One region of the Janthinobacterium sp. EB271-G4-3-2 genome, then DNA from elsewhere that is predicted to be linked to it. Evidence: predicted binding sites of a transcription regulator. Region 1 holds the regulator's gene; the other holds the start of a gene.
What was found. The regulator FNR, encoded in region 1, switches genes on or off when oxygen is low (the NO sensors DNR and NnrR bind a similar motif). The targets are predictions, from matches to a motif close to TTGATNNNNATCAA.
Positions count from the first base shown of each region.

Region 2: a site for FNR is predicted at 2,352-2,365, ahead of ubiU (ubiquinone anaerobic biosynthesis protein UbiU). Genes of this name have one in related genera too.

Region 1 is NZ_JACYMG010000004.1:57,609-73,191, reverse strand. Features, by position in the region: gene IGS55_RS10550 (putative DNA modification/repair radical SAM protein) at 1-565, opposite strand, end outside; gene modA (molybdate ABC transporter substrate-binding protein) at 703-1,467, shown strand; gene modB (molybdate ABC transporter permease subunit) at 1,484-2,161, shown strand; gene IGS55_RS10535 (sulfate/molybdate ABC transporter ATP-binding protein) at 2,173-2,874, shown strand; gene IGS55_RS10530 (TOBE domain-containing protein) at 2,915-3,682, shown strand; gene IGS55_RS10525 (response regulator) at 3,775-6,849, opposite strand; gene fnr (fumarate/nitrate reduction transcriptional regulator Fnr) at 7,089-7,847, shown strand; gene IGS55_RS10515 (FixH family protein) at 7,851-8,375, opposite strand; gene ccoG (cytochrome c oxidase accessory protein CcoG) at 8,478-9,860, opposite strand; gene ccoP (cytochrome-c oxidase, cbb3-type subunit III) at 9,865-10,785, opposite strand; gene IGS55_RS10500 (cbb3-type cytochrome oxidase subunit 3) at 10,778-10,981, opposite strand; gene ccoO (cytochrome-c oxidase, cbb3-type subunit II) at 10,983-11,597, opposite strand; gene ccoN (cytochrome-c oxidase, cbb3-type subunit I) at 11,613-13,040, opposite strand; gene ccoS (cbb3-type cytochrome oxidase assembly protein CcoS) at 13,277-13,453, opposite strand; gene IGS55_RS10480 (heavy metal translocating P-type ATPase) at 13,456-15,583, opposite strand, start outside.
Region 2 is NZ_JACYMG010000005.1:169,450-185,032, forward strand. Features, by position in the region: gene IGS55_RS12965 (ribonucleoside triphosphate reductase) at 1-1,731, opposite strand, end outside; gene IGS55_RS12970 (hypothetical protein) at 1,850-2,266, opposite strand; gene ubiU (ubiquinone anaerobic biosynthesis protein UbiU) at 2,429-3,466, shown strand; gene ubiV (ubiquinone anaerobic biosynthesis protein UbiV) at 3,593-4,495, shown strand; gene ubiT (ubiquinone anaerobic biosynthesis accessory factor UbiT) at 4,515-5,042, shown strand; gene IGS55_RS12990 (heavy-metal-associated domain-containing protein) at 5,061-5,324, opposite strand; gene IGS55_RS12995 (substrate-binding periplasmic protein) at 5,574-6,443, shown strand; gene aspT (aspartate-alanine antiporter) at 6,717-8,399, shown strand; gene aspT (aspartate-alanine antiporter) at 8,456-10,144, shown strand; gene IGS55_RS13010 (bifunctional aspartate transaminase/aspartate 4-decarboxylase) at 10,190-11,800, shown strand; gene IGS55_RS13015 (TolC family protein) at 11,978-13,387, shown strand; gene IGS55_RS13020 (HlyD family secretion protein) at 13,390-14,364, shown strand; gene IGS55_RS13025 (ABC transporter permease) at 14,371-15,552, shown strand; gene IGS55_RS13030 (ABC transporter permease) at 15,549-15,583, shown strand, end outside.

The DNA of each region.
Region 1 (15,583 bases):
TGATCGTGTGCACGCTCTTTTCCGGCGCCAGCTTTTGCACGCTGTCCTGGGTCGGCAGTTCGATGTTGACGCTGAGCCGGTCGGCATAGCGGCCCGCCTGCGCGATCAGCGCCGGATCGGCGTCGGGAATGGTTTTCAGATGGATGTAGCCGCGGAACTGGTGCACTTCGCGCAACTCGCGCGCCACCTGCACCAGTTGTTCCATCGTGTAGTCGGCCGACTGGATGATGCCGGAACTGAGGAACAGGCCGTCGATGTAGTTGCGCAGGTAAAAGTCGCTCGTCAGTTTCACCACTTCGGCCACGGTAAAGCGCGCACGCGGCACGTTTGACGTGCGGCGGTTGACGCAGTACTGGCAGTCGTACAGGCAGTAATTCGTCAGCAGCACTTTCAGCAGCGAGACGCAGCGCCCATCCGGCGTGTAGCTGTGGCAAATGCCCATGCCCGAGGTGGCGCCAAAGCCGTCCTTGCCGATGGAATCGCGCTTGGGCGCGCCGCTGCTGGCGCAGGACGCATCGTACTTGGCCGCGTCGGCCAGGATTTCCAGCTTGTCCGTCAATTCCATGATGCACCTCGATATACTGTGTTTATATACAGTATATCAGGGAATGGGACTTGCGCTGACTTGACCTGTGCGATGGCAGAGCGCTATATATCGGTGTATATTACGGGCCTGGTTCTCTTCTCATCAAGGATACGATCATGCGCCTTACCTCCCTCGCCACACTGCTCGGCGCCGCCCTCTTCGCCACCGCCACCGCCGCCTCGTCCGCCCTTGCCGGCGAAGTGGTCGTGTCGGCCGCGGCCAGCCTGACGAATGCGTTCAAGGAGGCGGCGCAAGGCTACGAGGCGCAGTATCCGGGCAGCAAGGTGTCCTTGAACTTTGCCGCCTCGGGCGTGCTGCTGCAGCAGATCGTCAAGGGCGCGCCCGTGGACGTGTTTGCCTCGGCCGACCAGGAAACCATGGATGCGGCGCAAAAGCAGGGCCTTGTCTTGCCGGCCGAGCGCATGGACTTCGTCGGCAACAGCCTGGTGCTGATCGTGCCGCACGATAGCAAGCTGGGCATCAAGAGCTTGAGCGACCTGACGCGCAAGGACGTGACCCGCGTGGCCATCGCCAATCCGGCCAGCGTGCCCGTCGGCCGTTACTCGGAAGGCGCGCTGAAGAAGGCGAAGCTGTGGGACGCCGTGCAATCTAAAGCCATCGGCACGCAGAACGTGCGCCAGTCGCTCGACTACGTGGCGCGCGGCGAAGTCGATGCGGGCTTTGTCTACTCCACCGACGCGGCCATCATGAAAGACAAGGTCAACGTGGTGTTGGAAGTGCCGCTGGACGCACCCGTGCTGTACCCGATCGCCACCATCAAGGGCAGCGGCAATGCGGCCGAAGCGAAGCGCTTCGTCAGCTATCTGCAGACGGTGCCGGCGCAAGCCATCCTCGCCAAATACGGGTTTAAAAAGCCATAAAGTAGAACGACTGCACATGGATATCGCCTGGACCGCGCTGGCCCTGTCGCTCAAAGTGGCGGCATGGGCCACGGCGCTTAACTTGTTGCTCGGCATCGGCACGGGCTATCTGCTGGCACGCACGCGTTTTCCCGGGCGCGAGCTGCTCGACGCCCTGTTGACCCTGCCGATGGTGATGCCGCCGACCGTGCTCGGCTATTACCTGCTGGTGCTGCTGGGCCGGCGCGGCACCCTGGGCATCTGGCTGCAGGACAACTTCGGCATCAACCTGATTTTTACATGGCAGGGCGCCGTGATCGCTTCCACCGTGGTCGCCTTTCCCCTCGTCTTCAAGCCCGCGCGCGCCGCCTTCGAGGCCGTCGACGGCCAGCTCGAGCAGGCTGCCCGCGTGCTGGGCATTTCCGAGCCGGCGATTTTCTTTCGCGTCACCTTGCCGCTGGCCTGGCGCGGCATCCTGGCCGGCGTGCTGCTGGGATTCGTGCGCGCGCTCGGCGAATTCGGCGCCACCTTGATGGTGGCCGGCAGCATTCCCGGCAAGACGCAGACCCTGTCGGTGGCCGTGTATGAAGCCGTGCAGGCGGGCCAGGACGACGTGGCCAATACGCTGGTCGTGATCATCTCGGTGGTCTGCATCGTGGTGCTGCTGTCGGCTGGCCGCCTGGCGCCCGGGCGCGTCGCGCACAAAGGACGCTGAGGATGACGCCCATGCAACTCGACCTCGACATCCGCGCCACCTTGCGCTCCGGCAAACGCCGCTTCGACCTGCAGGTGCAATGCACGTCCGGCAGCCAGCGCATCGCCATGTATGGCCCGTCCGGCGCCGGCAAGAGCATGACCCTGAAAGCCATTGCCGGACTGTTTACACCGGACGCAGGCCATATCCGCCTGAACGGGCGCACCCTGTTCGATTCGGCCGCCGGCATCAACTTGCCGCCGCAGCAGCGCAACGTCGCCTACCTGTTCCAGGATTACGCGCTGTTCCCGCACCTGACGGTGCGCCAGAACGTGGGCTTTGGCCTGAGCCGCGGCTGGTTCAATCCGCGCGCGCGCGAAAAGTTGGCCAAGGTCGAGCATTGGCTCGACGCGTTTCACTTGCAGGAACTGGCGCACCAGTTCCCCGACGAGTTGTCCGGAGGCCAGCGCCAGCGGGTGGCGCTGGCGAGGGCGCTCGTGGCCGAGCCGTCCGCGCTGCTGCTCGACGAGCCGTTTGCCGCCCTCGATCCGGCCCTGCGTGTCAAAATGCGGCTGGAACTGAGCCAGTGGCAGCAGCGCCTGGACGTGCCCATGATCCTGATCACACACGATCCGGAAGATGCGCGCATCCTGGGCGAACACGTGCTGTATTTGCGCGACGGACAGATCGATAACAGGGAAGACCACATGGCATTGGGTGAACGCATTGGATAAATCGGCGGCAGCGGAAATCGGCCTAGAAGGTTCGGTATGGATGACGGTGGGTGGCGAGCACCTGGGCGGCGCCGGCAGGGTGGAATTGCTGGGCGCCATCGCCGAGTGCGGTTCCATCACGCAGGCGGCCAAGCTTGTGAAGATGAGCTACAAGGCGGCCTGGGACGCCATCGACGCGATGAACAATCTGGCCGGCGAGCCGCTGGTCGAGCGCCTGACGGGCGGCAAGGGCGGCGGCGGCACGCGGCTCACGCAACGGGGACGCCAGCTGGTCGACAATTTCCGCATCATCGAGCGCGAGCATGCCCGCTACCTGCGCCAGCTGGGCAGCCAGGCCGAAGGCATCGCCGACGATCTTTTACTCATACGGAGAATGGCCATGAAAACCACGGCACGCAATCAATTCCTCGGCAAGGTGGCCGAACTGAAACAGGGTGCCGTCAACGATGAAGTCACCCTGGAATTGCCGGGCGGCCAGCATATCGTTGCCATCGTCACGCAGGGCAGCAGCGCAAGCCTGGGCCTGGTGCCTGGCGCGGAAGCGTTTGCGCTGATCAAGGCTTCGTCCATCATCCTCGTGGCCGACAGCGAAGGCGCGCGCTTTTCCGCGCGCAACCAGCTGGCCGGCACGGTCACGCGCGTGCAGACGGGCGCCGTCAACACGGAAGTGGTGCTGGACCTGCCACGCGGCGGCACGATCGCCGCCATCATCACCAACCAGAGCTGTACCGACCTGGGGATCGCCATCGGCGGCAGCGTGACGGCGATGTTCAAGGCGTCCAGCGTGATCCTCGGTGTACCCGCGTAAATTGCGTAGGTCGGATTAGCGCAGCGTAATCCGACAACATTGTTGCCGCGTCCTGTCGGATTACGCGCGTGGCGCTAATCCGACCTACCCTTTTAATCCTTCAGCCTGGACAACCAGTCGGCGGCCGCCGCCAGCGCCTGTTCCAGCTCCTGCGCCGTGTGCGCCAGCAGGCTTGGGACTTCGTCCAGGCGACCGGCGTCGATGGCTTCCTCGGTGGCGAACGCGGCGCGGATCAGGCGTTTCGTGCCCAGGGTGCCGACGGAGCCGCGCACGCTGTGCAGGATGCGCGCCACGTCGCTGTGGCGGCCCGCCTGCAACGCGGTTTCGGCATCGCGCACGGGCGTCATGCCCTTGTTCAGCGCGTCTTCGACCATGCGCCGCAGCACGCCGCGCCCCTTCGCGTCGCGTCCCATCACGCGCATCAGCGGCGCCATGGAAAACACTTCCTCGTCGGCGACGCGCACCGGCTCGGCCGTTTGCACTTGCGGGCGCTTGGGCAGGTGGCGCAGGATGACTTCCATCATCTCTTCCACCACGACAGGCTTGGCGATGAAGTCGCTGATGCCGGCCGTCATGCAGCGCTCGCGCTCGGACGCCAGCACGCCGGCCGTCATGGCGATCACGGGCAGGCTCAGGCGCAGTTCCGTGCGGATGATGTGGGTGGCGCTGAAACCGTCCATGACGGGCATCTGCATGTCCATCAGCACGATGTCGTAGCGCAGCGCTTCCGTGCGCAGCCGTTCCACGGCCTGCAAGCCGTCGCCGACGACGTCGAGGGTGGCGCCCATGTGTTCGAGGATGCCGCGCGCCACGGCCTGGTTCAAATGATTGTCTTCCACCAGCAGGAAATGCACGCCGGCCAGTTGCGTGCCCAGCGGCTGGTGCAGGATGCGCTGCTCGCCGCCGTCGTTCTTCGTGATCAGGGCCTGATGCAGGGCATCGAACAGGCTCGAACCCGTGATCGGCTTCATCAGCACGACGTCGGCCTCGGCCGCGCTGGAGATTTCCTCGAGGTGGTTGCGGGCGAAGGCGTTGACCATCACCACGATGGGCTGCCGCTGGCCGCTGGCCGCCTGGCGGATGGCCTTCGCCGTGGCCAGGCCGTCCATGACGGGCATGTGCCAGTCGGCCAGCACCACGTCGTACGGCTGCTGCTGCGCCAGGCGTTCGCGGTACAGTTCGATGGCGGCAAAGCCGGAGTCGACTTCATCGGCCAGCCACCCCCACGCCTCGATCAGCTTGACGATCAGTTCGCGCGTGGTGCGGTTATCGTCCGCCACCAGCAGGCGCAGCTGGCCCAGCGTGGGCGTGCGCCGCGTTTCGGCCGGCTGCGCCAGCATCTCGAACGGCACGCTGAACCAGAAGCGGCTGCCCTTGCCTTCGCTGCTGGCGACGGCGATGTCGCCGCCCATCATGTGGATCAGCTGCTTGCTGATGGCCAGGCCCAGGCCCGTGCCGCCGAAGCGCCGCGTGATGCTCTGGTCGCCCTGTGAAAACGCGGCAAACAGTTGTTGTTGCTGCAGTTCCGTCATGCCGATGCCCGTGTCGCGCACTTCGAAGCGCAGCCAGGCGCGGCCGTTCTCGCTCTCGGCCAGGCTGACGGCCACCACCACTTCGCCGCTCTCGGTAAATTTGATGGCGTTGCCGGCCAGGTTGACGAGGATTTGCTGCAGGCGCTGGGTGTCGCCCACGAGGCGCCGCGGCACGTCGGGCTCGACGGAGATGGCCAGTTCCAGTTCCTTTTCGCCCGCATTCATCGTCATCGTCGTGGCCAGGGTATTCATGACTTCGTCGAGGTCGAATTCGACGGGCGACAGTTCCATGCGGCGTGCCTCGATCTTCGAATAATCGAGCACGTCGTTGAGGATGCCCAGCAGCGACTGGCCCGCCACGCGCACCATGGTCAGATACTTGCGCTGTTCCGTATCGAGCTTGGTATTGCCCAGCAAATACACCATGCCCAGCACGGCATTGAGGGGCGTGCGGATTTCATGGCTCATGTTGGCCACGAAATCGCTCTTCGCGCGGTTGGCGGCCTCGGCCCGGTCGCGTTCCTGCTCCAGTTCCGCCGCGCGCGATTCAAGTTCCTGCTGCAGGCGGTCGCGCTCGCTCATCAGGCCGTTGAACGCTTCCGTCAGTTCGCCGATCTCGTCGCGCTGCTGCACCGGCACGGGGGTGAAACGGCTGCCGCTGGTACGCAGGGCCAGCAGGGTGTCGCGCAGGCGCACCAGCGGCGACAGCAGGCGCACGGTGACCCAGCCCAGCACGGCTGCGGCCAGCAGCGAAGCGAGGATGCTCCACAGCACCAGCCGGTACAGCACGCCATCGAACGGTTCGAAGGCATCCGCCAAGGGCAGCGAGGTGGCCAGCAGCCAGTTCACCGATTTCAGGCGCTTGAAGCTGTTGACGGCCGTGATGCCGCGGCTGTTGGTGCTGACCATGCTGCCTTCGCCATCTTCCTTCAGCAGCTGGGTCGTCGTCAGGTTGGCGTTCGGCTGGCGCGGCTGCAGCAAACGGCTGGTATCGGGATGCAGCACATAGCGCGGCACGGCGCCGCGCGTGAGGATGAAGTAATAGCCGCTCTTGCCGATCTTTTCCGAGCGCAGACGCCCCAGCAGATTGTCCTTGTACAGGCGCAGCACGCCGATCACCACGCCGGCCACCTGGCCATCGGCGGCCAGCACGGGCGCCACCATCTGCACGATGGGCATGCCGCTCGATTTGCCGAGCATCGGTTCGGTGATCATGGGCTGGCGCGTGCGCAGCACGGTCTGGAAATACTCGCGCTCGGCGACGTTGATGCCCGTGCGCCCCGCCACTTCCGGCATGTCGGCCACGACGGCGCCATGCGCGTCGAGCACCAGCACGTCGTCGAACAGCACCAGCATCGAGCGGCGCGAATAGTATTCGCGCAATTGGGCTGGCTGGGCCATCAGTTCCGGCGGCTGCTGCCTGGCCGTCAGGGTGACGATCTGCAGCAGCATGCCCAGCTTGTCGTCGAGCTCGGCAGCGGTGCGGCTGATCAGGGACGACTGCTGGCTCAGCAGTACTCGGGTGAAGTCGTCGCGCATGTGCTGCACCTGTATCATGGTGACCAGCGCGATCATGGCGATCGAGGTCAGGCTGGTGGCCAGCGCGACTTTTGCTTTGATGCCGAGAGGCTTCATGATTTCCTTTTCAGTACCGGGCGGCACAGGCGGCAGATAATGCTGTCAGGAATTTTCCTATCAATACCCCAGCTTGGCAAGCGCCGCCGCACAAATGCCCCTCTCCGCATGGGCTTTTGACGATGTTGCCATATAATTAAAGTCGGAACGTCGTTTATTCAGCGAAATTGCGGTGAAATTGGCACACGGCAACCCGGTATGCAGTAAACTTGTTGTTGCATTTTCTAAAAGGTACCGACATGACTGAAGCGCTAATCACTCCAACCTTGCCCACAGTGACCGTGGAAGCGTTGCGTGCGCGATGCTCGACCTGCAGCATGCATCAATTGTGTCTGCCGATGGGCCTCGATATGGGCGACATGGACAGGCTGGACCAGATCATCGGCCGCCGCCGCAAGATCGTGCGCGGCGCCTCGCTGTTCCGCATCGGCGACTCGTTCCAGAACCTGTACGCGATCCGCCTGGGGCACTTCAAGACGTACCAGATCAATCCGGGCGGCGAGGAGCAGGTGACGGGTTTCCAGATGGCCGGCGAACTGCTGGGCATGGACGCCATCAGCGCCGACCGCCACCACTGTAATGCGGTGGCGCTCGAAGACAGCGAAGTGTGTGAAATCCCGTTTTCCAGCCTGGAACAATTGCTGGGCAATATGCCGACCCTGCTGCGGCATTTCCACCGCATGATGAGCCAGGAAATCACGCGCGAGCAAAGCGTCATGCTGTTGCTGGGCAATATGCAGGCGACGCAGCGCTTTGCCGCCTTCATCGTCAACCTGGCGTCGCGTTACGAAGCGCGCGGCTATTCGAGCAGCAAATTCCAGCTGCGCATGTCGCGCGAGGAAATCGGCAACTACCTGGGCCTGACCATCGAGAGCGTCAGCCGTTTATTGTCAAAATTCAAGAAGGAAGGCTGGCTGCGCGTCTCGAACCGCGAGATCGAGATCCTGCAGCCTGCCAAGCTGAAAGCCATTACGGCCGGTACCGACGTCTGCAAGTAAGGCTTATAACTCTTCATCCGCATGCAGCGCGATGCTGCGCTGCACGGGCCAGGTCCAGATGCCGGACAGGCGCCACTCGCGTTTGTCGTTTTCCACCAGCACTTGCCAGCGGCTGCGCTCGAGCATCGGCAGGGGCACCGAGAAATTGCCGGCCGCATCGGGCCGCACCAGCAGCTTGATATCTTTTTCAGGCAGGGTCGCATGCGCCAGGTGCAGCTGCAGCGGACCCTGATAGGCCTTGCCGAAGCTGTGCACGGAACCGGTCAGGCGCGCTGCGGCGACGTCGTACGCCAGGCTCGTATCCATGGCCAGGTCGCTGGCGATCGTGTCGCGCTTCAAATCCTGGTTGATCGCCTTGCCCTGCTTGTAATAGTCGCCCACCACCAGCGCGTCGGGCTGCGTAAACGCGATATAGCCCATGAAGCTGCCGACGACCACGGACAGGCCGGGACCGATCATCAGCAGCCATGGCCAGCGGTGCTTGTACCACGGTGCAACGGGAGGCTGCAGTTTCAGACTGTCGGACATGGTATTTCTCCTGTGTAAACGGCCAGCCCCCATGCGGGGACCGGCCTTCCTGCAACTTCGTGGCGGCGGCGAGGGCACCCGGTCCCCGTCCGCCTTTCCTTGTTAACGCGGCACGATGAAGACCGCGCTTTCACGCACATGCAGCGATGGATTGTCCAGCGATTGCAATTCGATCGCAATCTTGTTCGACCCCTTCTCGCCCACGCCGTGCGGTACGCGCAGGCGGATCGGCCAGCCCAGCGTTTCGGTCGGCTGCAAGGTCACTTCTTCGCGCGTCAGCAAGGTCAGGCCCGGCAAGCCGGAAGCGCTGATTTTAAAGTGCTGGCTTTGCTCGGACGTGTTCATGATCTGCAGGCGGTAGACGTTTTCGATCATGCCGTCTTCCACCTCGCGCCCCATCGAACCGCGGTCGCGGATCACGTCCATTTTCAGGGGGGTGCGCAGGGCCAGCGAGGTACATACGGCGATGATGATCAGGGCCAGGATGGAAGTGTAGATCAAGACGCGCGGGCGCATGGCGCGCTGGCGTATCTGCTTCGAATTGAAGTTGTTTTCCATCGCATGGTCGGTGCTGTAGCGTATCAGGCCACGCGGCCGCTCGACCTTGTCCATCACGCTGTTGCAGGCATCGACGCAGGCGGCGCAGCCGATGCATTCATACTGCAGGCCGTTGCGGATATCGATACCGGTCGGACACACCTGCACGCACAGTGTACAGTCGATGCAATCGCCCAGCTTGTCGTTGTTGCCGGCCTTCTTGCTCATGGCGCCGCGTGGTTCGCCGCGCTTGGCATCGTAGGTGATGATCAGGGTGTCCTGGTCGAACATGGCGCTCTGGAAGCGCGCGTAGGGGCACATGTATTTGCACACCTGCTCGCGCAGCCAGCCCGCGTTGCCGTAGGTTGCCAGGCTGTAGAACAAGACCCAGAACCATTCCCAGGGACCGAAATTCAAGGTGGTCACCTCGCGCGCCAGTTCCTTGATCGGCGTGAAGTAGCCGACAAAGGTAAAGCCCGTCCACAGGGCGATGGCGCCCCACACCAGGTGCTTGGCCGTCTTCTTGAATGCCTTGCGCACGGAAGGGCCCTGCTTGTCGAGGGCCATGCGCGCGCTGCGCGTGCCCTCGATGCGGCGTTCGACCCACAGGAAGATTTCCGTGTATACCGTTTGCGGGCAAGAGAACCCGCACCACACCCGCCCGGCAATGGCCGTGACGAGGAACAACAAATACGCACAGATGATCAGCAGGGCCGCCAGATAGATGAAATCCTGGGGCCACAGCACGACGCCGAAAATGTAGAACTTGCGCGTGGTCAAATCGAACAGCAGGGCTTGCCTGCCATTCCAGGTCAACCACGGCAAGCCGTAGAACGCGAGCTGGGTAAGCCATACGCATACCCATCGCCAGGTAGCGTAGCGTCCTTTGGCCTCGCGAGGGTAGATCTGCTCGCGGGCCGCATACATCTTGATGACTTGAGGTTCCATTACATCATTTCACGGGCGTCTGGGGATTCGACAGGCTCCAGACATACGCCGACAGCACGTGTACCTTGGATTCGCCGAGGAAATCGCTGAAGGCCGGCATGGTGTTGCTGCGTCCCTTGCGCACGGTTTCCATGATGGTGTCGGCGCTGCCGCCATACAGCCAGACCTTGTCCGTCAGGTTAGGCGCACCGAGCATCTGGTTGCCCTTCGCATCGGCGCCGTGACAGGCCATGCAGGCGCCAAACTTGGCCTTGCCCAGCACGGACTTGACGGGGTCCGAGGTGGAGCCGGACAGGCTCAGCACGTAATGGGCCACGTTCTCGACATCCTTTTCGGAACCCAGCGCGGCGCCCATCGGCGGCATCTGCCCATTGCGGCCGTGCAGGATGGTGGTCTTGATGATGTCGGGTTCGCCGCCATACAGCCAGTCCTTGTCCGTCAGGTTGGGGAAGCCCTTGTTGCCGCGCGCATCCGAACCGTGGCATTGCGCGCAGTAGGTCAGGAACAGGCGCTGGCCGATGGCTTGCGCCTGCGGATCGGCCGCCACCGTCTTCAAGTCCTGGCTCAGGTACTTGTTGAACAGGGGGCCGTAGTCGGCTTCCGCCTTCTTCAGCTCTTCCTCGTACTGGCCCGTGGATTTCCAGCCCAGGCTGCCGGCATAGTTGCCCAGGCCCGGATACAGGAACAGGTAGGCCAGCGCGAAGACGATGGTGATGTAGAACAGCCACATCCACCAGCGCGGCATCGGCGTGTTGAGTTCCTTCAAGTCCTCGTCCCACACGTGGCCCGTGGTGCCGTCGGCGGGGGCGCCGGCGGCCACTTTCACTTTCGACTGCGAGTACAGCAGCACGCCGCAGCCGATGATGCCCAGCAGGGACAGCACGATGATGTAGATGTTCCAGAAGCCATTGGTAAAGTCAGCCATGGTTATGCTCCTTCGCCAGGTTCATCTCGGCCTCGGCCGGATAGTCGAGCGCCTCGTCGGCGAACGGCAGGCGCGCCGCCGCGTCGAAGTCGCTATTGCTGCGGCTGAACGTCCACCACAGGATGCCCACGAACGTCGTAAAGGAAACCACCGTCATGACGCTGCTGGCGCTGTCAAACAGGTTTTCGATTGCCATGCTAATTCCTTGTTTTGATTAATGTACCGAGGCCTTGCAGATAGGCGACCAGGGCGTCTTCTTCCGTCTTGTCCTGCAGCTGCGCGGGGCCGGCGGCGATTTCCGCGTCGCTGTACGGCTGGCCCAGGCGTTGCAGGGCGCGCATCTTCGGCATGATGTCGTCGGGCACCAGCTTGGTCTTCGCCAGCCATGGGTAGGCCGGCATGTTCGACTCGGGCACCACGTCGCGCGGGTTGTTCAAGTGCGTGCGGTGCCATTCGTCGCTGTAGCGGGCGCCCACGCGGGCCAGGTCGGGCCCCGTGCGCTTGGAACCCCACTGGAACGGACGGTCGTAGACGAACTCGCCGGCGACCGAATAGTGGCCATAGCGTTCCGTTTCCGCGCGCAGCGGACGCACCATCTGCGAATGGCAGTTGTAGCAGCCTTCGCGCACGTAGATGTCGCGGCCGGCCAGGCGCAGCGGCGAGTACGGCTTCAGGCCGGCGACGGGCTCCGTCGTGCTCTTCTGGAAGAACAGGGGGACGATCTCGACGGCGCCGCCGATGCTGATCACCACCGTGACCAGGGCGATCAGCAGCCAGGGGTTTTTCTCAATCCATGCATGTGAAAATTTCATTTGCTTTTGCTCCTATCAGGCGTGCGCCGCGTTCAGTTCCGGAATGCGGGCGACGGGGAGTTTGCTGCCGCGCAGAGTCATCCAGGTGTTGTAGCCCATGATGCACATACCCGACAGGTACAGCAGGCCACCGGCCACGCGCACCACGTAGTACGGATACGTTGCTTTCACGCTTTCGACAAAGGTGTAGGTCAGGGTGCCGTCCGGATTGACCGCGCGCCACATCAGGCCCTGCATCACGCCGGCGATCCACATTGCGGCGATGTACAGCACGATGCCGATGGTGGCCACCCAGAAGTGCACGTCGACCAGGCGCGTGCTGTGCATCTGCGTGCGGCCCGCCAGGCGCGGCAGCAGGTAGTAGATCGAACCCATGGTGATGAAGCCCACCCAGCCCAGGGCGCCCGCATGCACGTGGGCAACGGTCCAGTCGGTGTAGTGCGACAGCGAGTTGATGGTCTTGATCGACATCATCGGACCTTCGAAGGTGGCGATGCCGTAGAACGACAGCGAGACGATCATGAACTTCAGGATCGGGTCGGTGCGCAGCTTGTGCCAGGCGCCCGACAGGGTCATGATGCCGTTGATCATGCCGCCCCAGCTTGGCGCCAGCAGGACCAGCGAGAAGACCATGCCGATCGATTGCGTCCAGTCAGGCAATGCCGTGTAGTGCAGGTGATGCGGGCCCGCCCACATGTAGGTGAAGATCAGCGCCCAGAAGTGGACGATGGACAGACGGTACGAGTACACGGGGCGCTCGGCCTGTTTCGGGATGAAGTAGTAGACCATGCCCAGGTAGCCGGCGGTCAGGATGAAACCCACCGCGTTATGGCCGTACCACCACTGGATCATGGCGTCCTGCACGCCCGCATAGGCGGAATACGATTTCGTGAACGAGGCTGGCATGACGGCGCCATTGACCACGTGCAAAATCGTCACGGCCAGGATGTAGGCGCCGAAGAACCAGTTGGCCACGTAGATGTGCTTGACCTTGCGCTTGATCAGCGTGCCGAAGAAGACGATGGCGTAGGCGATCCAGACGACGGCGATGAGGATGGCGATAGGCCATTCCAGTTCCGCGTATTCCTTGCCGCGGGTCAGGCCCATGGGCAGGCTGACGACCGCGCACAGGATTACCGCTTGCCAGCCCCAGAAGGTAAAGGCGGCCAGCTTGTCGGAAAACAGGCGCACCTGGCAGGTGCGTTGCACGACGTAGTACGAGGTGGCGAACAGGCCGCAGATGCCGAAGGCGAAAATCACCGCATTCGTGTGCAGCGGACGCAAGCGTCCGTATGTCAGCCATGGTATGTCGAGGTTCAGGGCAGGCCAGGCCAGCTGAGCGGCGATGATAACGCCAACCAGCATGCCGATGATGCCCCATACCACAGTAGCGACCGCGAATTGCTTCACGATCTTGTAGTTATAGTTCAGCGATTGATCCACAAAGACTCTCCCTGGAATTACTATTTATGATGGTGGCCAGAGAGTAAGTGTTTGACCGCGAAAAAACTTTGATGTGGATCAAAATTCCCCGGATGAAATAAGCGTAGCGAACTGGCATCGAAATAAAGTGATATTTCGGTCAAATTCAGCTCAAAAAAGCCATACAAGATCCCTGCAATCAGGGCGGGGCAGACGCGCCGGCCATGGCGTGCGGGATTTCGGCCGGGCTGGTGCGGTCAGGGATGCGGTTCGCCGGGCGCCGGCTGGGGCGGCGTGTCGTCGTCCTGCAGCACGCGCAGGCCCGGTCCGACGAGGTCGTCGAACTGGCCGCCGTCCGAGGCCGTGAAATACACCCATAGGGCGATGAAGACGACCACGACGCTCAGGGGGATGAGGAGATACAGTGCTTCCATGTTCAGGCTTTCCGCAGGCGCAGGGCGTTGGCGATGACAACGGCCGAGCTGGCAGCCATGCCGACGCCGGACAGCCAGGGGTTCAAGAAACCCAGCGCGGCGGCCGGGATGGCCGTCAGATTGTACAGGGTGGCCCAGCCCAGGTTCTCGCGGATGATGCGCATGCTGCGCGCCGCCGTCTTCGCCGTGTCGAGCACGGACACCAATTGGCTCGACAGCAGCACCGTGTCCGCATGCGCCTGCGCCAGCGCGGCGCCGGAGCCCATGGCGAAGGACACGTCGGCGCCGCTCAGCACGGCCGCGTCGTTGATGCCGTCGCCCACCATCGCCACGACGGCGCCCGTCGCCTGCAACTGCTGCACGAAATCGAGCTTTTCGTCGGGCAGGCATTCGCCGCACGCCGTGTTGATGCCCAGTTCCGTCGCCACGCTTTGCGTCAGCGCTTCCTGGTCGCCGCTGAGCAGCACGACCTGCTTGCCGTGCCGGTGGAAATACGCGACCACGTCGCGCGCTTCCGGGCGCAGCGCGTCGCTGAGTAAAAAGCGCGTCAGCCAGCGCCCCTGCGTGCCCAGGTACAGCGGCGTCATGCCCTGCATGCCGACGGCCGTGTCGCCCAGCGGCGGTCCGGCGATGGCGGCGACAAAGGCCGCATTGCCCAGGCGGTAGCGCACGCCGTCGACGACGCCCTCGAGGCCCTGGCCTTGCACTTCCTGCAACTGTTCCGCATGCGTGCGCGGCGTTTCTCCCGCTGCTGCCACGATCGCCTGCGCCAGCGGATGGGCGCTGCCCGCTTCCAGCGCGGCGGCCACCTGCAGGCAATCGTCCTCGCTCAGGCTGCCGAGTCCCTCGATTTGCCGCAGCACGGGCCGGCCCAGGGTCAAGGTGCCCGTCTTGTCGAAGACGATGTGGGTGGCGCGGTGCAAGGTTTCCAAGACATGCGGCTGGACGATCAGCACGCCGCGCCGCAGCAGGCTGTCGGTGGCGGCCGCCAGCGCCGTCGGCGTGGCAAGCGACAGCGCGCACGGGCACGAGACAACCAGCACGGCAATGGCCACGGGCCAGGCCTGTGCCGGGTCATGCCAGCTCCAGAAGGCGAACACGGCGACGGCGAACAGCAGCAGGCCCAGCACGAACCAGGCCGCCACTTTATCGGCCCACTGCGCGATCTGCGGCTTGCCGCTGCCGGCCCGCTCGATCAGTTTCAGCAGGTCCGACAGGGTGCTTTCGCGCGCCGGTTTCAGTACGCGCACAATGAGCGCGGCGCTGGCGTTGATGGCCCCGCCCGGCACCTGTTCGCCTGTCTTGCGTCGCTGGGCCGCGCTTTCGCCCGTCAGCAGCGATAAATCGAGCGCGCTCGTGCCTTCGACGATGACGCTGTCGGCGGCGATCGCTTCGCCCGGCTTGACCAGGATGATGTCGCCCACGGCCAGGCTGCCGGCCGGCACCAGGGTGGTGGCGCGGTTGTCGGGAAAGCCCGGCATCAAGGACGCGGAGGCAGGCAAGGCGTGCTGCAGGCGCTCGAGCGCGGAAGCGGCCTTGCGGCGCGCCTGCAGCTCGAAATAGCGGCTGCACAGCAAGAGGAAAATGAACATCGTGGCCGAGTCGTAATACACCTCGCCGCGGCCCGTGAAGGTCGCCACCACGCTGCCGAAGAAGGCGGCCAGGATGCCCAGCGCGACGGGCACGTCCATGCCCAGGGTGCGCGCGCGCAGGCTGGCCCAGGCGCCCTGGAAGAACGGCATGGCCGAGTAGCAGATGGCGGGCAGGGTCAGCAGCAAACTTGCCCAGCGCATCAGGCTGGCCATATTCTCGTCCAGGGTGCCATCCTCGGCGGCCAGGTAGGCGGGCGCCACGTACATCATCACCTGCATCATCGACAGGCCGGCGACGAACAGCTGGCGGCCCAGGGTCTTGCTGGCTTTTTGCAGGCGTTCGCCATGGCGCACGGCGTCATACGGATAGGCCGTGTAGCCCACTTGCCGCACGGCTTGCAGGATGTCGCCCGGTTCGCACTGGGCGCGGCTCCAGCGCACGTACAGGCGCTCCGTGGCGACGTTCAGGCTGGCCGCCTGCACGCCGGGCAGGCGCGTCAGCTGGCGCTCGATCAGCCAGACGCAGGCGGCGCAGCGG
Region 2 (15,583 bases), on a different contig from region 1:
TGGGTGGGCGAGATCGGACTGCTTGCGGGCGATCAGTTCCGCGTCGCAGGTGGGACAGAATTCATGTTTGCCGGCCAGGTAGCCGTGGCGCGGGCAGATGGAAAACGTGGGCGTGACGGTGATGTAGGGCAGCGAGAAGCGGCTCAGCGCGCGTTTCACCAGCTCGCGGCAGGCGTTCGCGTCGGACAGCGCTTCCGTCATGTACAGGTGCAGCACCGTGCCGCCCGTGTACTTGCGCTGCAGCGCGTCCTGCAATTCCAGCGCTTCGAACGGGTCGTCGGTATGGCCGACGGGCAGCTGCGACGAATTCGTGTAATACGGATTGTCGACCGTGCCCGCCTGCAGGATGGCGGGATAGCGCTTGCGGTCTTCGCGGGCGAAGCGGTACGTCGTGCCTTCGGCCGGCGTCGCTTCCAGGTTGTACATATGGCCCGTCTCTTCCTGGAACTGCACCATGCGCGCGCGCACGTGGTCGAGCAGGCGCACGGCCAGCGCATGGCCTTCCGGCGCCGTGATGTCGTAAGCGTTGCCGCTGAAGTTGCGGATCATCTCGTTGATGCCGTTCACGCCCAGGGTGGAAAAGTGATTGCGCAGGGTACCCAGGTAGCGTTTCGTGTACGGGAACAGGCCTTGCTGCATCAGTTCCTCGATGGTGCGGCGCTTGATTTCCAGGCTGGTCTTGCCCAGTTCCAGCAGGCGGTCCAGGTCCGCCATCAACGCTGGCTCGTCGCCGCGCCACAAGTGGCCCAGGCGCGCGCAGTTGATGGTGACCACGCCCAAGGAACCCGTCTGCTCGGCGGAACCGAACAGGCCATTGCCCCGTTTGAGCAGCTCGCGCAAGTCCAGCTGCAAGCGGCAGCACATGGAACGTATCATGTTCGGCTTGAGTTCCGAATTGATGAAGTTCTGGAAGTAGGGCAGGCCGTAGCGGGCCGTCATCTCGAACAGGCGTTCCGCGTTGTCGCTATGCCAGTCGAAGTCCTCGGTGATGTTGTAGGTGGGGATGGGGAAGGTGAAGACCCGGCCCTTGGCGTCGCCCGCCATCATGATCTCGATATAGGCGCGGTTGATCATGTCCATTTCCGCCTGCAGCTCGCCATAGCTGAAGTCCATTTCCTGGCCGGCGATGACGGGAATCTGCTCGCGCAAATCGTCCGGGCAGACCCAGTCGAAAGTGAGGTTGGTGAACGGCGTCTGCGTGCCCCAGCGCGATGGCACGTTGAGGTTGAAGATCAGCTCCTGCATGTACTGGCGTACGTCTTCGTAGCGCAGGCTGTCCTTGCGGATGTAGGGCGCCATGTAAGTGTCGAAGGAGCTGAACGCCTGCGCGCCCGCCCACTCGTTTTGCAGGGTGCCGAGGAAATTGACGATCTGGCCAATGGCGCTCGACATGTGTTTCGGCGGACCCGATTCGATCTTGCCCGGCACGCCATTCAAGCCTTCGTGCAGCAGGGTACGCAGCGACCAGCCGGCGCAATAGCCGGCCAGCATGTCGAGATCGTGGATGTGCAGCGCCGCTTCGCGGTGCGCCGCGCCCACTTCCGGCGGATACACCTGGTCCAGCCAGTAGTTGGCGATGACCTTGCCCGACACGTTGAGTATCAGACCGCCCAGCGAGTAACCCTGGTTGGCGTTGGCGTTGACACGCCAGTCGCGCCGGTCCAGGTATTCATTGATGGACGCGGCGACATCGACCTGGCCGCGCGTGGATGGAACTGCATTTGTCGTCATGAAACCTCCAATAAACACAACATGCGGTGTTTTTATGGAGATTAATCACTAAATATAGTGGCGTCAAAGGGCGCGTGCAGTTGCGTGACGAATCCTTGATGCAGGTGAAGAAAGCGCGTCAGCGGCTTTTTTTCACGCGGCCCAGGCGCGGGATGAAGCAGCTCAGGCCAAAGTACATGGCGCCGCAGACGGCGATGCTGACGACGGAGGCGGGCAGCACGTGCGCCCAGATTTCCCGTGCCGAGAAGGTGCTCCAGCTGGCCACGCGCGCGTCGAACGTGACGTAGTTCGCCAGCAGCCAGTACGCGGCCAGCAGGCCCGTGCAGATGCCGGCCTGGCGCAGCACGGGCATGGCGCGGCGCGCGAAGACGGCTTGCAGGAACAGCAGCAGCACGCCGGCCCAGACGCCCAGCGCCTCGGGCGAGAGCACGGAGAGCGCCCCGGCGTCGTAGCCGTCGGCGGGCGAAGCCCACTGTATTTGCAGCACGGTGAGGAATAGGGTGAGCAGGAATAGCAGCAGCGGTTTGCGGGGCATGGCGGGCAATCGGTGAGGGAGAAAAGTGGGGCATTTTACAGCCAGGTCAAGCAAGTTGAACGCGCGCCGGCCATGCATGCATTCCTTCACCTGCGTCAAGGACTGGGCGGTATGGGCGGGGCTATAGTCTGCACCCTGAGCCGATACAGGACTGTGAACACCATGATGCTTGAATCAACCACCGCCACCCGCGTGGCCGGACCGCTGGAACTGGTCTGCCCCGCCGGCAGCCTGCCTGCCCTGAAGGCGGCCATCGACAATGGCGCCGATACCGTTTACCTGGGTTTTCGCGACGCCACCAATGCGCGCAATTTCGCCGGCCTCAATTTCGACGAGAAGGCCATCGCCGAGGGCGTGCGCTACGCCCACCAATATGGACGCAAGGTGCTGCTGGCGCTGAACACCTATCCGCAGCCGCATAACTGGGCCGTGTGGCGCAGCGCCATCGACCGCGCCGCGCAGGCCGGCATCGACGCCATGATCGTGGCAGATCCCGGCCTGATGGCGTATGCAAGCGAGCACCACCCGCAGCTGCGTTTGCACCTGTCCGTGCAGGGTTCGGCCACCAACTACGAAGCGATCAATTTTTACCATGAACACTTCGGCATCGCCCGCGCCGTGCTGCCGCGCGTGCTGTCGATGGCGCAGGTCGAGCAACTGATCGCCAAGACGGAAGTCGAGATCGAGGTCTTCGGCTTCGGCAGCCTGTGCGTGATGGTCGAAGGGCGCTGCGCGCTGTCGTCGTATGCGACGGGCGAGGCGCCGAACACGCACGGCGTGTGCTCGCCGGCGAAATCCGTGCGCTGGCTGGAAACGCCGAACGGCCTCGAATCGCGCCTGAACGGCGTGCTGATCGACCGCTACGCACCGGGCGAAAACGCCAGCTATCCGACCCTGTGCAAGGGGCGTTTCGAAGTCAACGACGAAGAGTATTACGCGATCGAGGAGCCGGCCAGCCTGAATACGCTGGCGCTGCTGCCGCAGCTGATCGCCATGGGCGTGCGCGCCGTGAAGATCGAAGGACGCCAGCGCAGCCCCGCCTACGTGGCGCAGGTGACGCGCGTGTGGCGCGAAGCGATCGACGCCTGCCGCGAAGGCAACGCGCGCTATGCCGTCAAGCCGGCCTGGATGGCGTCCATGGACAAGCTGGCCGAAGGCCAGCAGCACACCCTCGGCGCTTACCATAGATCTTGGAAATAGCAAAACCTACTGCGCGTCCCGGGGCGTGGCCTGCGATGCTCGCTGTGCTCTAGCTCAGCTGCGCTTCTCGGCCGCGCCGCGAACCGCTCGCTACGGTTTTGTCAACTAAAAAATAATGGAAAAGACATGTTAAAACTCTCTTTGGGCCCCTTGCTCTACTACTGGCCGCGCGCCACCGTCTTTGCGTTTTACCAGCAGATCGCCGGCACGGCCGTCGATATCGTGTACCTGGGCGAAACCGTCTGTTCGCGCCGGCATGAAGTGCGCCTGGCCGACTGGCTCGATATCGCCGACATGCTGGCCGCTGCCGGCAAGGAGGTGGTGCTGTCGACGCAGGCGCTGATCGAGGCGGGTGCGGAACTGGCGACCCTGCGCCGCATCACGGGCAATGGCCGCTACGGCGTCGAGGCCAACGACATGGGCGCCGTGCACTGCATGGAAAAGGGCACGTCCTTTGTCGCCGGTCCCCATTTGAACCTGTTCAATGGCCCCAGCCTGCAACTGCTGGCGCGCCTTGGGGCGCGGCGCTGGGTGATGCCGCTGGAAATGGGACAGACGGCGCTGGCCGAGATGCAGCGCCAGAAACCGGAAGGGCTGGAGACGGAGGTCTTCGCCTACGGCCGCATGCCGCTGGCGTTTTCCGCGCGCTGCTTCACGGCGCGCAACCGCAACCTGCCGAAGGACGATTGCGGCTACAGCTGCCTGGAAGAGCCGGACGGCCTGCTGCTGCGCACGCGCGATGAAGTGCCGTTCCTCGTGTTGAATGGCACGCAGACGCAGTCGGCCCTCGTCTATAACCTGGTGCGCGAACTCGACGCCATGCGCGACATGGGCGTGTCCGTGGCGCGCATCAGCCCGCAGGCCATGCATACGGAACAAGTCATCGCCATCTTCGACCGCGCCCGCCGCGGCCAGATCAGCGGCATCGGCGCCCAGGCCCAGCTGGCGGCCTGCCAGCCGGCCGGCGCCTGCGATGGCTACTGGCACGGCCAGCCCGGCATGGAACAGCACCAGCACGCCGCCCATTGAACGCATCGAAAGGAAGCACATGCAAGATCAACTGGAAAGATTGCCCGTCCCCGCCAAACCCGGTATGAGCAAGCCCGCCGCGTCGTACCGGCTGCCCGAACCGCTGGCCGAATTGCTGTCCAAGCTGCCGCCGTATCCCGCTTCCTGGCTGTTCGTGCAGGGCTTGAACCGCCTGCTGGCGCCGCAATTGCCCGACGACGTGCGAAGCAGCCTGGAAGGGCGCAGCCTGCGCCTGCGCTTGCTGGACGCGGGCATCGCCTTCGATTTCGAATGGCAGGGAACGGTGTTCGTGGCCGAGCGCTATGTCGACGTGCCGGACCTGTGCATCGCCGCCAGCGTGCATGACTTGATGCTGCTGGCGCGGCGCCAGGAAGATCCGGACACCCTGTTCTTCAGCCGCCGTTTGAGCCTGGAAGGCGATACGGAGCTGGGCTTGCTGTTCAAGAATACGCTCGATGCCATCGAGCTGCCGCCGTTCGACCTGCAGGCGCTGGGGCCGCGCCGCGTGCTGGCGCATCTGCGCGACCGGGGCGCGCGGGGAGGGTAAGTTGGGAGCTGGCGGGCTTCAATGGCGGCAGTGGCCGCAGGCGCCGCTGCACGCGGCCAGCTGTACTTCATCCGTCGCTTCGCCCATGAAGCCGGCGTCGTTGACGGCGGCCAGCAGGCGTTCCTGCGTGGCCAGGCGTTCGTCGAATTGCACCGTGGCGCCGTGGCGCGCCAGCGAGACGCAGACGGTCGCCACCCCCGTGACCGCTTCAAGCGCGCCCGTCAGCCTGTCGGCGCAGCCTTCGTGATCCATTCCAATGATATTCAAGCGCGCTGTCTGCATGGGTTCCTCTTGTTTTTCAGATAAAAAAAGAGCGTAGGCGAGGGGCAAGCATGCCGTCCAGAGCCGCACGCCAGATTTATTTTCTATTTGCGGTTTTATTGATCTGGATTAATTTCAATCGCTGCTGGCCAGCCTGAAAGTGCTGTTGTTTTATACACAGTTGCCGTATTCCAGTCGACAAGCGTACTCTGCTGCGCGATACTGTCATTCTGATAAGAACGCTGATGAAAGCGCTGGAAAGGAGGGGCCATGCGGCGCCGCCCCCTGCTCAAGCTTGCCGCCCTGTGGCCGTTGGGCGCTGCCGCCGCCGGCAAGTCGTCGCCGCAGCCGCTCGTGTATCCGCGCCACCAGGCGATCGATGATCCGCAGCAAGGTTATGTGACGGCCTTGCTGCAGCAGGCGCTGGCCCGTTCGGGCCAGGCCTATGCCTTGCGCCGCTCCGCGCTGCGCATGGTGCAGACGCGCGCCATGCAGGAGATCGCCACGGCGTCGGGCAGCGTCGACGTCGTCTGGACGATGACGAGCCGCGCGCGCGAAACGCAATTGCTTCCGGTGCGCATCCCCATCGACCGCGGCCTGATCGGCTGGCGAGTGGCCCTGATCCGGGCGCGCCAGCCGCAGCTGCTGCGCGACGTGCGCAGCATCGCCGCCCTGGCGCGGCTGTCGGCCGGCCAGATGAGCGACTGGCCCGACTCCGCCATCCTGCAGGCGAACGGCTTGCGCCTCAATACCTCGAGCACCTATGAAGGCCTGTTCCAGCAACTGGCGGCGGGGCGCATCGATTACTTTCCCCGTTCCGTGATCGAGGCGCAAAGCGAGCTGGCCAGCCATGCGCAATTGCCGCTGGCGCTGGACACTCACCTGGTCATCCGCTACCCGGCCGCGCTGTATTTTTTTGTCGGCAAGCACCGGCCGGAACTGGCGCGCCATATTGAAATCGGGCTGGAGAAAATGCTGGCCGATGGCAGTTTCGCGCAGCTGTTCCAGCGCCATTTCGGCCGCTTCGCCGATGGTTTGAAATTGTCCCGGCGCCACGTGCTGGAGCTGGCCAATCCGGACCTGCCGGAAGAGACGCCTTTGGTGCGCAAGGCACTTTGGTATCATCCAAAACATTACTAATAGTTTTACTGATCAGTGTCAAACATCCGCTTCAATCGTGCGCCCGATGTTTGATGAAACGCAAAGCGAGTTCAACAGAACACCTGTTGACACTTATAAAATTTTCGCCGAACATAATTCCACGTTGCAACACTTTTGCAATACGTTCCCAGCACAAGCGGTGATACGCCGGTGCCGTGCGGGACCCGTGCGCCCGTTCAACAGCCAGCTGCCGCCAGCCGCCGAACGCTCTGCTCCCTTGTAACCATCCGTTATCTTTTCGAAGGTTTTCCCATGCTCGAGTCGATCACGTCGGTATTGCACCAGGTCCCGGAATTGGCCCTGTTCCTGGCGCTGGCGCTCGGTTACGCGGTAGGGCAGATACGCTTCGGTCCCATCCAGCTGGGCGGCGTGTGCGGCACCCTGATCGCCGCGCTGCTGATCGGCCAGCTGGGCATCACGCTGGACGCCAGCGTGAAAAACGTTTTCTTCATGCTGTTCATCTTTGCCCTCGGCTACGCGGGCGGTCCCCAGTTCTTTGCCAACCTCAACGCCAAGGGCTTGCGCCTGGGTTTGCTGTGCCTGATCGAAGTGGTGGTGGTGCTGGCGCTGGTGCTGCTGGCCACGCGTTTCCTGGGCCTGGACCAGGGCACGGCGGCCGGCATGATGGCGGGCGCGGCGACGGAATCGGCCGTCGTCGGCACGGCCACGGACGCCATCTCGAAGCTGGCGCTGCCGGCCGCCCGCATCGCCGAACTGCAGGCCAACGTGGTCACCGCGTATTCCATCACGTATATCTTCGGCCTGATCGCCATCGTCATCGCCACCAGCCAGATTTTTCCGCTGTTGTTGCGCGTCAACCTGCGCGAGGAAGCCGATAAATTGTGGGAAAAGATGGGCGGCGCGCAGACCGATGGCGACGGTGTGCAGGCGACGCCGGAAATGGTGGGCCGCGCCTATCGCATCAGCCGTGGCGCGGGACGCCGTCTCGACGCCTTGCAGCATATTTTCGCGGGCCGCGCCAGCATCACGCGCGTGCGCCGGCATGGCAAGGTATTGCCCTTGGAACCCGCACTGCGCCTGCGCAATAACGACGAAGTGCTGGTGATCGGCCACCGTCCCGCGCTGGTGGCGGCCGAAGCCATCCTGGGCGAGGAATTTGCCGACACGACGGGCTTGAACATGGCGGTCTCCGCCGTCGAAGTGGTGCTGCAGCAAGCCGCGCTGGTCGGCCAGCCCTTGCGCCAGCTGGCCTTGCCTTCGGGCGTGCACGTGGCGGCCGTCGTCCGTGGCGAGCACAGCATGCCGCCGCTGCCCGACCTGACACTGCAGCGCGACGACGTGCTGCGCCTGTACGGCACGACGGAAGGGCGCGAACTGAACACGGCGCTGGCCGCCATCGGCAAGCGCGTGCCGACGGGCGACCGCAGCAATATCGTCTACGCCAGCATCGGCATCGTGCTGGGCGTGTATATCGGCGGCTTCAGTGCCAAGCTGGGCGGCATCCCGTTTTCGCTGGGCACGGGCGGCGGCGCCTTGCTGACGGGCCTCGTGTTCGGCTGGTACCAGGCGCGCAAACCGGGCATGCCGGGCATCCACCCGAGCGCGCTCGACATGATGAAGGATATCGGCCTGGCCACCTTCATCGCCTGCGTGGGCCTGGCGTCGGGGCCGCAGGCGATCGATCTGATCCGCCAGTACGGCCTGTCGCTGCCGCTGATGGGCGTGCTGATCGCCGTCATCCCCGCTTCGCTGTCGCTGCTGGTGGGCCACTTTTTTCTCAAGCTGGAAGCGCCCGTGCTCTTGGGCGCCATCGCCGGCCAGCAGTGCAGCACGCCGGCCCTGTCCGCCGTGCAGAACGCGGCCGGCAATTCCACGCCCTTGCTGGGCTACACGATTACCTATGCCATCTCGAACGTGGTGCTGCCCCTGTTGGGGCCGCTGATCGTGGCCCTGGCCGGCTCGGTGCACGCATGAGCGGCCTGCAAGAGCACAGGCAGTAAAGAATTCCTTCAACATGAAAGGCGGTCCGCATGGAATGGTTGCACGAGTTATTCAAGAAGTCGCCTGAAATTGCCTTGTTTCTCTCCCTGGCAGCGGGTTACTACATCGGCAAGATCAAGTTCGGCTCGTTCCAGCTGGGCGGGGTAGCCGGTTCATTGCTGGTGGCGGTCCTCGTCAGCCAGGTGGGCGTCGCCATCGATCCCGGCGTCAAGTCGGTGCTGTTCGCGCTGTTCATTTACGCGGTCGGCTATGAAAGCGGACCGCAGTTCTTCAATTCCCTGGGACGCCAGTCCGTGCGCGAAATCATCCTGGCCGTCGTGCTGGCCGTGACGGCGCTGCTGACGGTGGTCATCCTGGCCAAGATGTTCGGCCTGGACAAGGGCCTGGCGGCCGGCGTGGCGGCGGGCGGCTTGACGCAGTCGGCCATCATCGGCACGGCCGGCGACGCGATCACCAAGCTGGGCCTGGCGGCCGACGAGGTGGCGCGCTTGCAGGGCAACGTGGCCGTCGGCTATGCCGTCACCTATGTGTTCGGCTCGTTTGGCGCCATCATCGTTTGCGTCAACATCTTGCCGAAACTCATGAAACGCACCATCCGCGAAGATGCGATCAAGGCGGAAACGGCGCTGCAGGCGGGCGTGCAGGTGCTGGGGCCGGGCCAGACGCCGGCCGCACCGGACTTGATCGGCCGCATCTATGAAGTGGGCCCCGGTGCCGGGCGTTCCGTGGAGGAGATCGAAAGCGCCCATCCGAACACGGCCATCACCATCGAGCGCGTGAAACGCAATGGCCAGATCATCGACGTCAGCCCGGACCTGATGCTGGCGGCCGACGATATCGTGCTGCTGGTGGGCCGGCGCGAAGCCATGCTCAGCGTGTCTTCCCAGCTGGGCAAGGAATTGCTTGCCGTCGAAGGCATGGAACTGGTGATGCAGCGCCGCGACATGGTGCTGACCAACAAGGCTTACCACAACAAGACGGTGGGCGAAATCCGCAGCGCGACGGCGCCGGGCGTGCGTCACGGCATCTTTGTCGTGCAGCTGAGCCGCATGGGCAAGATATTGCCCATGCAGGCGGAAACCGTCGTGCAGACGGGCGACGTGGTAACCATCTATGGCGCCGAGCAGGACGTCAAGCGCGTGGCGGCCGAAGTGGGCTACATGATCGTGCCGAGCGCCAAGACGGACTTCGTCTACATGGGGGCCGGCCTCGTCGTCGGCCTGCTCGTGGGCTTGCTGGTGGCGCGCATCGGCTCGATTCCGCTGACCCTGGGCAGCGGCGGCGGTGTTCTGCTGTCGGGCCTGGTATTCGGCTGGTTCCGCGCCAAGCGCCAGACGTTCGGCTACATGCCCAGCGGCGCCGTGCAAATCCTCAAGGATCTGGGCCTGGCCGGCTTCGTTGCCGTCGTCGGCCTCACGTCCGGCCTGCAAGCCGTGCAAACCGTGCGTGAACACGGCCTGACACTATTCGGCGTCGGCGTGGTGGTGACCATTCTGCCGATGATTTTGACCATGCTGATCGGCCGTTACATCTTGCGCTATGACAACGTGGCCGTGTTTGCGGGCGCCTTGTCCGGCTCGCGCAGCGCCAATCCCGCGTTCGGCGAAGTGCTGAACGCGGCGCAAAACTCGATTCCCACCGTACCGTTTGCCATCACGTATGCCTTGGCCAACGTTTTCCTGACCTTGCTGGGGCCGCTCATCGTGGCCTTCGTTTGAGTCTGCAAGAACCCTGCACATTGTCTGTCTAAAGGAGTAGCACACATGGATTTCAGTAACCCAAGCAAACTCGCCCTGTTGAGCCCATTCGAATTGAAGGATGCGCTGATCCAGACGGCCAAGCAAAGCAACCGTTTGATGCTCAATGCGGGCCGCGGCAACCCGAATTTCCTGGCCACCACGCCACGCCACGGTTTCTTCCAGTTCGGCCAGTTCGCCATGACGGAAGCGGAGCGTTCCTATGTCTACATGGACGACGTGGGCGGTTTCCCCACGCGCGACGGCATCGAGGCGCGCTTTGAAATCTTCGTGCGCAAGCATGAAGGCAACCCGGGCGTGCATTTCATCGAGGCGGCCGTGTCGTATGTGCGCGACCAGCTGGGCTTGAGCGCGGGCGACTTCCTCTACGAGATGTGCGAAGCCATCCTCGGCTGCAACTATCCCGTGCCCGACCGCATGCTGCGCCTGTCCGAGAAAATCGTCGGCCAGTATATCCACCGCGAAATGGTGGGCGACCATCCCTTCGTCGGCAACTTCGACATGTACGCCGTCGAAGGCGGCACGGCCGCCATGACGTATCTGTTCGCCAGCCTGAAATCGAACCACATCATCCAGGAAGGCGACACGATCGCCCTGGGCATGCCGATCTTTACGCCGTACATCGAAATTCCCCAGCTGAACGATTACAAGCTGAACACCGTGCACATCGATGCGCCGCAATCGAACAACTGGCAATTCACGAAGAAGGAACTGGACAAGCTGCTGGACCCGAAAGTAAAAGCTTTCTTCCTCGTCAACCCCAGCAATCCGCCTTCCGTCAAGATCGATGACGACACCCTGGAATACATCGCCAAGATCATCAAGAAGCGCCCGGACCTGATCATTCTGACCGATGACGTGTACGGCACCTTTGCCGACAATTTCGTCTCGCTGTTCGCCATCTGCCCGTTCAACACCATCCTCGTGTATTCGTTCTCGAAATACTTCGGCGCGACGGGCTGGCGCATGGGCGTGGTGGCCACGCATGAAGACAATGTGCTCGACGCCAAGATTGCCAAGTTGCCGGAAACTATCAAGAAGCAGCTCGATGCGCGCTATCACTCGATCACGACGGAGCCGCGCGCGCTGAAATTCATCGACCGCTTGGTGGCCGACAGCCGCACCGTGGCGCTGAACCACACGGCCGGCCTGTCCACGCCCGTGCAGGCGCAGATGACCTTGTTCTCCCTGTTCTCGCTGATGGATGAAGAGCAAAAGTACAAGCAGTCGATGAAGCGTATCGTGCTGCGCCGCAAGGAAGCGCTGTACCGCGAGCTGGGCTTGCCGATGGTGCACGACGCCAATTCCGTGCGCTACTACCACCTGCTGGACATGGAATCGCTGGCCGCGCAAATGCATGGCGTGGAGTTTTCGCAGTGGCTGCTGAAAAAACTGAAACCCAACGAAGCGCTGTTCCGTCTGGCCGAGGAAACGGGCGTCATCCTGTTGCCTGGCCGCGGCTTCGGCACCACGCATCCATCGGGCCGCGTGTCGCTGGCCAACCTGAACGAATACGACTACGCCAACATCGGCCGCGCCATCCGCAACATGGCGTCCGAGTTCTTTGCCGTGTTTGAAAAGGAAAAAGAGAAGGGCGGCAAAAAGGCCAAGAAATAATTAGTTTAGTAAAGGCTTGACCGCAACGGGTGTCCCGCAAGAGGCGCCCGTTTTTATATGCCAGTCCCGGTAACCAATAGTGCAGGCTGGAATGGACATCCATAGCTATAATTGCTATTGTGAAAGTATAAACATGGCAACCCCGTGCTTTCCCCTCATTCATTGACTGGACGCTACATGGGCAGATTGCAAGGACATTTATCATTATTGCTGGCCGGCGCGCTGGGCGCGGCCATGCCCGCCGTGGCCGAACCTCTGACATTCAGCGAAGCGCTGCAACAGGCAGCCGCCGCTTCGGGCACCGTGCAGGGCGCCGCGCTCGACGTACGGGCAAAAACACTGAAGGCGGAAGCCTTGTCGAATATCGACGGCCCTTCCGTGGACTTGACGGCGTTTCGCGGCCGCTTGTCGACGGACCTGAGTATCGATACGAGCGGCCTGGCCGGCGTGGTGGGCGGTATCGAATCCGTGCTGCCGCCGATTCCCGGCTTGCCGACGCCGCACATTCCCAATTCCCTGAACCGCGAAGTGGTAACGGACCTGACGTCGTTCGGCTTGCTGGGCATGTGGCCCATCTACACGGGCGGGCGCCTGGACGCCGTCAAGGGCCTCGCATCGAGCCTGACCCTGGCCGCGCAGGCCGAGCGCACGGAAGCGGAAGAGCAGCTGGCCACCCTGGTGGCGCAGCGCTATTTCCAGCTGCTGCTGGCGAAAAGAGTGGTGGCCGTGCGGGCTGAAGTGACGGCCGGCGTGACGCAGCACCAGCGCGACGCGGCCAGGCTGGAAAAGGGCGGCCTGATTTCGCGCGCGGAACGCCTGCGCGCCGACGTGGCCCTCGACAGCGCCCGCAGCGACGAGGCGCAGGCGCGCAGCGACGAGGAAATCGCCCAGGTGGCGCTTGACCGCTTGCTTGCCGTCAACACACAAGTGCTGCCCAGCACGCCGCTGTTCGTCAACAGCTTGCCCGTCGGCACCTTGCAATCGTTTATCAGCACGGGCATGCGCGAAAACGCGAACTGGAAAAAGATCGACAGCAAGCGCGTGCAGGCCGAGCAAGCGTTGAAGCTGCACGGCAAGGAATACGCGCCCACGGTCTTTGCCATCGGTAACTACAACTTAAATCGCGGCAACGAAAAGCTCGTGCGCTCGAACTGGGCCATCGGCCTGGTCGTGTCCGTGCCGCTCGTGCACCGCATCAATACGGGCAAGATGATCGCCGCCGCCAAGCTGGACCAGGAGCGGGTGGAAGTGGTGGCGCGCCAGGCCGAGCGCGACATTCCCACCCTGATCGAGAAGAACTGGCGCGCGCTGGAAAACGCCCGCATCCAGTATTTGTCAACGGCCTCGTCGGTGGAGCTGGCGCGCGAGAATATCCGCTTGCAAACGGTGGCTTTCCAGCAAGGGCAAGTGACGTCGCTGGAAGTGGTCGACGCGCGCCTGAACCTGGCCAAGGTCGAAACCCAGCGTGCGCAGACGGCCTATAACTATGTGATGGGGCTGGCGCAATTGCTGGAAGCGACGGGCGAAACGCAGCGCCTGGGCAGCCTGGCCGCCGCGGCCGATATCCAATTACCTGTGGACAAATAATAATGAGTACCTCCAAAAAACCATTGGCCATAGTCGCCGCCGTCATCGTGCTGGCCTTCGTCGGCTGGGGCTTGTACCAGGCGCTCCAGTCGCAGCGCCTGCCTTTGCAGGGACAGATGGATGCGCAGGAAGTCAATGTCTCGTCCAAAGTGCCGGGCAGGGTGGGCGAGCTGTACGTCAAACTGGGCCAGACGGTGCCGAAAGGTGAGCTGCTGTTCCAGCTGACGAGCCCGGAAGTGGATGCGAAGATCGCCCAGGCCACTGCCGCCACCCAGGCGGCCGATGCCGTGGCGCAAAAGGCGCAAGCGGGGGCGCGGCCGGAAGAAGTCGCGGCAGCGAAAGCCAACTGGGAGCGGGCGCTAACGGGGGCGACCATCGCCAAAACCACGTACACCCGCGTCAACAATATGTTCGAGCAAGGCGTGATCGCCCAGCAGAAACGCGACGAGGCGCAAGCCCAATGGCGCGCCGCCGACCAGCTGGCGCAGGCTGCCCGCGCGCAATATGACATGGCGCAAAAGGGCGCCCGTCCCGAAGACAAGACGGCCGCCGCAGCCCAGGCGCGCCAGGTGGGCGCCGTGCTGACGGAAGCACAGATCGCCCTGGCCGAAACGAAGATCGCCGCGCCGGTGGCGGGCCAGGTCAGCAAGATCCAGATACAGCCGGGCGAACTGGCGCCGCAAGGTTTCCCCGTGATCACCTTGGTGAACCTCGACGACGCCTGGGCCGTGCTGCAAGTGCGTGAAGATGAAATGGCCGCGTTTGCCATGGGCAGCACGCATACGGCGAATGTGCCGGCGCTGAAACAGCAACTGAGTTTCAAGGTCAGCTCCGTCGCCGTGCTGCCGGACTTCGCCACGTGGCGCGCGGCCCGTCCGGGCGGCACGGACTTGCGCACGTTTGAAATTCGCTTGCGTCCCGCCATCAAGGTCGAGGGTTTGCGCCCGGGCATGTCGGTCGTGTTTCCACCGCTCTGATACTAGATGAACGAAGCGGATAAAGAGCCGGTTTCGGCGCTGGCACGCGAGTGGCGGCGCTTGCGCGGCGACTTCTGGGATTTTGGCATGCTCAGCTGGATTCCGGTCGTGCTGTGCGGCATGCTGTGGCTGGTGTTTTCCGCCGGCATCGCGCGCGACTTGCCCATCGTCGTCATCGACAACGATAACTCCACCCTGTCGCGCCAGCTCACGCGCTGGCTCGACGCTTCGCCCGGTGTCCAGGTGGCGGCGAAAGTGGCGTCCAGCGACGAAGCGCTGCATCGGCTGCGCGAACGCACGGCGTACGGCTATTTGCTGATCCCGAACGATTTCGAGCAGAAACTGCTGGGTGGCCGCCAAGCCACCGTGCAATGGCTGTACAACGCGCAATTTTCCTCGCACGCGGGCGCCTTGCTGCGCGACGTGCGCACGGTCAGCACGACCTTGTCGGCCGGCATCGAGATGACGGCGCGCGCGAAAAAAGGCATGTCGGGCGTGCAGGCTGCCGCCCAGTTCGAACCGATACGCACGACCTTGAACAGTTTATACAACGAAAACATCAGCTATGAAGCGTTCCTGACTCTGGCGCTGATGCCGGCCATGCTGCAGATTTTCATCGTCGTCGCCATCGTCACGAGCATCGGACGCGAGTTGCGCGACGGCACTGTGCCGCGATGGCTGGCCTCGGCCGATGGCAGCTGGCTGCGCGCCATCGGCGCCAAGCTGCTGTTTCCCCTCATCGCCTATTGCGCGCTGGCGCTGCTGTACTTGCTGTTTTTCAGCCTGGCGCGTGGCTGGGCCGTGGCGGGCAGCTTGCCGGCGTTAATACTGAGCATGCTGCTGCTGGTACTGGCCTATTGCGGCCTGGCCACCTTGCTGATCGCCGCGACATTATCCCTGCGCCTGGCCCTGTCGGGCGCGGCATTTATTACCGCACCGGCCTTCGCGTTCGCGGGCCAGGCCTTTCCCTTGATGGCCATGCCGGCGCCGGCGCGCGCCTGGGCGGAAGCCTTGCCGCTCACGCATTATCTGCAGCTGCAAACGAAGTACTGGCTGGCCGGCGCGCCATGGCGTTATGGCGTGCAGGAAATGCTGATTTTGGCCGGCTTTGCCATCGGCTGCGGCGCCGTGGGCGTCTTCCTGCTGGCGCGCCGCGCGAATGCGCCTGCCGCCTGGGGACGCGCATGATGTGGCCGGCCTTTCTCGCCACCTGGCGCGC